2 regions of the Dehalobacter sp. TeCB1 genome follow, and region 1 is predicted to be linked to the other one. Evidence: predicted binding sites of a transcription regulator. Region 1 holds the regulator's gene; the other holds the start of a gene.
What was found. The regulator CtsR, encoded in region 1, represses protease genes until heat stress. The targets are predictions, from matches to a motif close to AAGGTCAANNAAGGTCAAAT.

Region 1 (3,422 bases):
CAACCCAAGCGAAGTCAGGGCACCCAGAACCTGCTGGACCTGATTGGTCAGCACCAGGGCTGGCAAGTGAACCATCACGGATACTCTCAGGCCGGTTCCAACATTGGTGGGGCAAGTCGTCAAATAGCCAAGCTTTTCTTTATAAGCAATATCCAGATGCGCTTCCAGATGATCATCGACCAATCCTGCAAGATGCCAAGCTTCCCTGAGGCTGTTCCCCGGCATCAGCACCTGAATTCTCAGGTGATCTTCTTCATTGACCATGACTGCAATTTTATGGCTTTCGGACAAGGCCAGACCGCGTGCATATTCAGTCTCGTTAAAACCCGGGCTGACCAGATGCTTTTCAATCAATACCTTCTTCTCCACCGGAATAAGCATTTTCAATGGAATATAAACAAGCTTTTCCCCTTCAGCGGTAAAACCGTCCAGGACGCCGGAAATCTGTGCTTCAATTTTTTCGGCATCATCATGGGACATGACGTGAGGGAAAGGATTGTCCGCGATATTTCTGGCCAGTCTGATCCTGGAACTCAGTACAATCGGAATGTCCAGGGTATCCTTCATCCAGAAGCTGTCTTTGGCAAGCAGTTCCCGATAAGTCATTTGCTTTCACCTCCGACAGTATTCTCCATTTCTTTAATCCGGTCTCTTAATATAGCTGCCTCTTCAAACTTTTCTGCTTTTACTAGCTCCAAGAGTTGTTCTTTCGATTTGACTATTTCCTGTTTGTTTCGGAACGAAGCGCCTCGTCTTACCGGCACTTTCCCGACATGCATCCCTCTTCCATGGATCCGGCGCAGGAGCATTTCCATTTGGGGCTCAAATTCATCGTAACATTTGCTACAGCCCATTTTCCCGGCTTGCTGTATCTGGGAAAAAGTTCTTCCGCACCCGGGACATTTTCCGGGCTGACTGTCTACGATCGTCTGATCATACTGTCCTGCCGGATTTACCCCAAATAATGCCTGTAAAAAATCCGATACCATTCCAGGGTAGAGATTGAAGCCGGTACCAGGCGCTTTCTGAGCACATTCCTGGCAAAGATGAAGCTGCGCCGCCTGTCCATTAATGATTTTGGTCAGATGAACCACAGCCTCCCGTTGTTGACAGTTCTGACAAAGCATTGCTATTCCCCCGATCAATCATTAACATCGTCCCGGCACATATTCGCCAGTATTTCTTTCATCATACGGGCCCTAAGCGTAGAAGGCAAATTCGTCACTCCAGCCAAAAGCCGGTCGGAAAAAATCGTTTTTACCAGGATTGCTTCTCTTTTGGTGAACAGCTCTTCTTCTCTGAGTCTGTCCACAAGATTGTTAGCCCGATCCTGGGAAAGGTCATCCCCAATGAGTTCCGACATGAGTCTCTGGAATTTACCCTCAGGATCAAGTCCCAGCCTAACAATCCTTAAATATCCGCCGCCGCCTCTTCTGCTTTCAACAAGATAGCCGCGTTCTGCAGTAAACCTCGTTGTAAGAACATAGTTAATCTGGGAAGGAGCACATGAAAAGAAATCAGCAAGATAACCTCTTTGCAGGACAATATACCCAACTTCGGCCTGCTCTATAATCTTCTTGAGGTACTCCTCGATTCTGTCCGCCAAATTACTCATCGTCATCCATCCTTATTTCAATGTTGACCTTTGCTGACTTTATGACCTTTTTTGACCTTCGTAACTATTTTAACCCTTTTTGATCATTTTGAAAACTATTTTATTAAAAAAAACCTATCCGAAGATAGGTTTTTTTGCTCGCTGACTATAAAAAATTCAACATTGCTGTACTTAGCGAAAAGTCCTCAATCGCTGATAAAGAAATACCACAAACCGAAGGTGACCGCTGCAACAATCACAACCAGAATAACAAGCTTTAGTCCACCAAAGCCGCGTTTCTGTTCGAACTCAAAATCTAAGTCATCGTCATCGTCCGCACTCGGGTCATTTTTACTGTTCATGATATAACTATTTAAATCAGAAAAGCGGCTTCTTTCTTCCGCCCCTACTTCTGTTTCCTCCAGAGTACCCAGATCTGTCGGGTTCATAGCGGTATCTTCTGCGTTGTAGGCTTCATCAGCTTTATTCAAATCATCCGCTGCCTCAGTATCAGCAAGCGGGCTGAAGCTGTCCGGACTTGTTTCCGCCGGATTTTTCATTTCATTAAAGTCATCTTCCAGGGAAGCCGCTTGGGAGATAAACAGTCTTTGCAGTTCATCCTGCCCCGAATTTTGATCACCAAGCAAAATCGTTCTGATCTCCTCATTGTCTTCATCCGAATCTCCGGCAAAAACAGGCCCTGCTTCCGCTTGATCCTCTTCCGGAGACTTCCCGGCCGTCCGGCCATATTCTCCGTTGGTCTGGTCAAATTCCCCGGTGTTCTGGTCATACTCGTCAATAGCACCGTCATTAATATCAGCCTCATCTTCAAGACTAAGCTGCCTTCTGATGCTTTCCGCATTTTCCTCGGACAGTTTGGGCTCTATATCTTTCCAATACAAGCCTCCCTCCAACAACTGCCGGAGTTCCTCAGGATCGAGCCAAATCTCTTTTTTCTTATCATTTTTCATTCTTATATTTCCCCCACAGGTTGAAAATTCAGTCGATTAAAGTATTATTTAGTAGTTCTACAAAGAAATTATTTATCCTTCGTGCCGTATTTCCCAATTTAGATAAAATTTGCATCTTCTCTTTTTCAGGATAAAATAGGATTAATAACTTTGATTAGAGAAAGAAGGAATCATATGCCGTCTCTTTATCCGGAATTTAAGTTTTGTCCCGTGTGTTCTGCCGCCCTGGAGTATAAACTAATTGAAGACAAAAAGAGGCAAAGCTGCCCGGCCTGTGACTATATCCACTGGGGGGAATACTCCCTGGGCGTAGGCGGTCTTTTGCTTCAAGACGACAAAGTACTCCTCGTCCAAAGAGCGCATAACCCCGGTAAAGGAAGATGGACTATTCCCGGCGGCTATGTAGAACAGAATGAAAAAATTGCCCAAGCGGTTGTCAGGGAAGTCCGCGAGGAAACCGGCATCCTGTCGAAGCCTGTAAGCATTCTGGCAGTCCGCGATTACCCTGAAGATATCCCGAACGTGAAACACAATATTTATATTGTCTTCTTTCTTCGCGGTCTGGGCGGTCAATTAAAACATGATCCGGTCGAGGTAATCCAGGCCGGTTTCTACTCGCTCGAAGATTGTCGTAATTTACCTATCGCCCCGATGAGTCTTGAAGTGATCACAAAAGCAATCGAACACACTGGAAAAGAGAATCCTTTCCCAGGACTAATTCACAAAGAAGGAGTCCCCGTATTCGGTGCGCTTTCCGAACTATTCACTTTTATCTAAGAATAGTTAAGATTAGGGTTAACCATGGTACTAATTATTAAGGGATATTTTACAATAAGTAAAATATCCCTCCCTGTCAC
Region 2 (3,422 bases), on a different contig from region 1:
GGCATACACATCCTGAACCTTGCTCAACTGCGCAATTGCATCCGTCAGCTGAATTTCTCCATTTCTTCCCGGAGGCAATTCCGCGAGGATATCAAAAATTTCCGGATTAAGAATATACCGGCCCATGATCGCAAGCGGAATATCAGGCGCTTCCTCCGGGGTCGGCTTTTCAAACATGGCTTCCGCCTTGTACAGTCTCGGAGATATTCTGCTGCCATCAATAATCCCGTATTTGGACACTTCTGCCGGCAGTACTTCCTGTACGCCAATCAGATTGCTGTTATAAAGCTCGTAGTACCTAATCATTTGTTTCAGACAAGGCTCTTCCGAATAGATCACGTCGTCTCCCAAAAGAACGGCAAACGGCTCATTGCCAATAAATCTTCTGGCACTGTAGACGGCATGACCAAGCCCCAGAGCTTCTTTTTGGCGGACATAATGGATATCGACCATCTCAGCAATATGTTTGACCATATCGAGCAATTCGGACTTTTCTCCGTTTTTTAGAAATAGTTCAAGTTCTACAGAACGGTCAAAATGATCCTCAATGGCTCTTTTGTTTCTTCCTGTGACAATAATGACATCTTCAATACCGGATTGAACCGCTTCTTCAATGATGTACTGAATGGTCGGTTTGTCTACGATTGGCAGCATTTCTTTGGGTTGAGCTTTGGTCGCAGGAAGAAATCTTGTACCCAATCCAGCCGCGGGTATGACTGCTTTACGAATTTTCTGCAAGATTTTTCCTCCTTTTTTTTATTGTTGCTTTGGTTGTTTTTGAACAATCCGAGTTTAGTATGCCGAATTTATCTTACTTTTATGTTTTTTTCTGAATGGACGTCAAACGCCTCAAATGATTACTCAATGAGGCGTTTCCGATATCCAGGATTTTCTTCAGGGTTTTTTATGAAATTTTTTTAAGAGATTCTATTTTAGCGGGTTTTTCTTCTTTTGCTCAAGCAGTGCTGCTTTTTCCAGTACCCGGTCAACAATTCCGTATTCTTTAGCTTCTTCAGCGGACATATAGTAGTCACGGTCCGTATCCTGCTCGACTTTGTCCAAAGGCTGGCCGGTTCTTTCGGCAAGAATCCTGTTCATTTTGTTTTTCGTTTTCAGCAACTGTTTGGCGTGAATTTCAATTTCTGTAGCCTGCCCCGATAAACCTCCCCCAGCAATTAACGGCTGGTGAATCAGGATCTCAGCATTCGGCAGGGCAGTACGCTTACCTTTCGTGCCGGCAGCAAGCAGGAAGGCACCCATACTGGCAGCCATTCCAATACAAATGGTCTGTACATCAGGCCTGATGTACTGCATCGTGTCGTAGATGGCCATCCCGGAAGTAATGGACCCTCCGGGACTGTTGATATAGACAAAAACGTCCTTTTCAGGATCTTCCGCCTCGAGGAAAAGCAATTGCGCAACTACAACATTGGCAACGTTATCATCGATTGCTCCGCCCAGGAAGATAATACGGTCTTTGAGGAGCCTAGAATAGATGTCGTAAGAACGTTCACCGCGATTCGTTTGTTCAACTACCATCGGGATAAGATAACTCATATTTGTTCCCTCCATCATTGATTGTTAATTTTGATATGTCTCTATTTTATTACAAAGGTCAATAAAGGTCAAATAATTTGGACAACTTTTGGTCATTTTTTTGTTCGAATTATTTCATTCATATTATTTGATTAATTGCCAATAGTACGTTCGTCTAAACATTGAGACGGTATATAAATCATCTGTCAGGTTAAGATAATCCTAGTACGATTGATAAAAGCATTTGATACAAATCCAAAAATATTGGGGGCTGGAAATATGAATCTTATACCATTCCATCCAATGCGCAATGCAGATCAGATACGCCGTGAAATCAATAGGCTTTATAGTTTTCCATATACTTTTTTCGAAGACGAGTTCGCTCCGCGCTTGGCCGTTCCATTTACCGACATCTATGAAACCGACGAAGAGATCATTGTTTCCTGCGATCTGCCAGGACTGCAAAGAAGAGAAGATGTAGGCATTCAGATTGAAAACAACATGATAACCATCAGCGGTACTTTAAACCGCGAACAGCATGTGATTCAGGAAGATCGCCTACACAAAAAAGAAAGGTATACCGGTCAATTCCGCCGCTCCGTCTCTCTTCCGGCGACCGTTTCCATTGATAATGTCAGGGCAATTTATAAAAATGGTGTTTTGAATGTATTCCTGCCCAAAACAGACAGCAGGGAGAAAAAGTCTGTGCAGATTGAGTTTCAGTATTAGTAGATCGCGAAACTGTGGCCCATAGACTATTATAAGGTCGTTTAAGTATGTCTTCCTGCCAGAAGATTGCTTGTGTAGTTATTCCTATTTGCCAAAAAATAATAAATAAATTTATGTTGGTTATCGACCATAAACTGTTATAATGTATAAGGATAACTTTCAGCATCTTATGCTTTTAATTGAAGGGAGAATATTCGTGCCTAAAGTAATGATTTTCTCTGCGTCTACAGGACATGGACATAATCAGGCCGCAGACTGTCTGAAAAAGGAGCTTGAAGCTTCAGGCTATTCCGTCCGGATTGTAGAACCCTTAAAAAAAGAAGAAAGCTGGATCATGGAAGCTCTTATCGATGACGGTTATCATATACTCGCAACAAGATTACCGAAAATGTACGGTAAACTATATAAGATTACCTATAACGAGTTCTTAAATAAAAATGTCAAAAGAATTTTAAACAGGGCCATGGATAGTGTCATCGAACAGCTGATTCAAGAGTACAAGCCAGACCTGCTTATTACCACCCATCCTCTTCATGTCGGTGTTGTTTCCTATTTAAAAGCATCCGGACGCTTAAATCTGCCTTTTATTTCGCTGGTTACAGATTATATGGCTCATCAGTTTTATGTGAATAGTTTTGTTGATGCCTACATTGTTGGTTCATGTTACACCAAGGATACGCTTACGGAAAAAGGTGTTCCTGAAAATAAAATACACATTTTCGGCATTCCGGTACGGGAAGAATTCCGTCAGCCCCGCCTTGTCAGAAACAATGATGTATTTACACTGCTGATCATGGGCGGGAGCATGGGCATCCCCTATATCAAAAAATGCCTGAAAACGCTTATGGAAAACCGGCATCATCTTCGCATCCTGGTAGTATGCGGAAGCAATCGCAAGCTTTGGACTGATCTTGCAAAAAAGTACACAGGTACCTTTAACGCCAAAGATGTTGTCATTTATGGTTTCACATCGAACATCTATGACCTGATGGACCAGTCCGATGTGATTATCACAAAACCCGGCGGTCTGACTGTCTCGGAAGCGATCAACAAAAATATCCCCATCATTATTCCATTTTTTATTCCGGGACAAGAAGAAGAAAACACCGAGATTCTAGTTAAAGCAGGTGTTGCTGTCAGAACCTCAAAGATCTCCG

Region 2: a site for CtsR is predicted at 1,612-1,631, ahead of clpP (ATP-dependent Clp endopeptidase proteolytic subunit ClpP). Genes of this name have one in related genera too.

What each region holds. Positions count from the first base shown of each region.
Region 1 covers NZ_MCHF01000012.1:6,546-9,967, reverse strand. Annotated here, with positions in the region: gene A7D23_RS03335 (protein arginine kinase) at 1-606, opposite strand, end outside; gene A7D23_RS03330 (UvrB/UvrC motif-containing protein) at 603-1,127, opposite strand; gene A7D23_RS03325 (CtsR family transcriptional regulator) at 1,142-1,615, opposite strand; gene A7D23_RS03320 (hypothetical protein) at 1,801-2,565, opposite strand; gene A7D23_RS03315 (NUDIX hydrolase) at 2,740-3,342, shown strand.
Region 2 covers NZ_MCHF01000065.1:113,400-116,821, reverse strand. Annotated here, with positions in the region: gene galU (UTP--glucose-1-phosphate uridylyltransferase GalU) at 1-738, opposite strand, end outside; gene clpP (ATP-dependent Clp endopeptidase proteolytic subunit ClpP) at 928-1,572, opposite strand; gene A7D23_RS13955 (Hsp20/alpha crystallin family protein) at 1,816-2,265, shown strand; gene A7D23_RS13950 (glycosyltransferase) at 2,462-3,422, shown strand, end outside.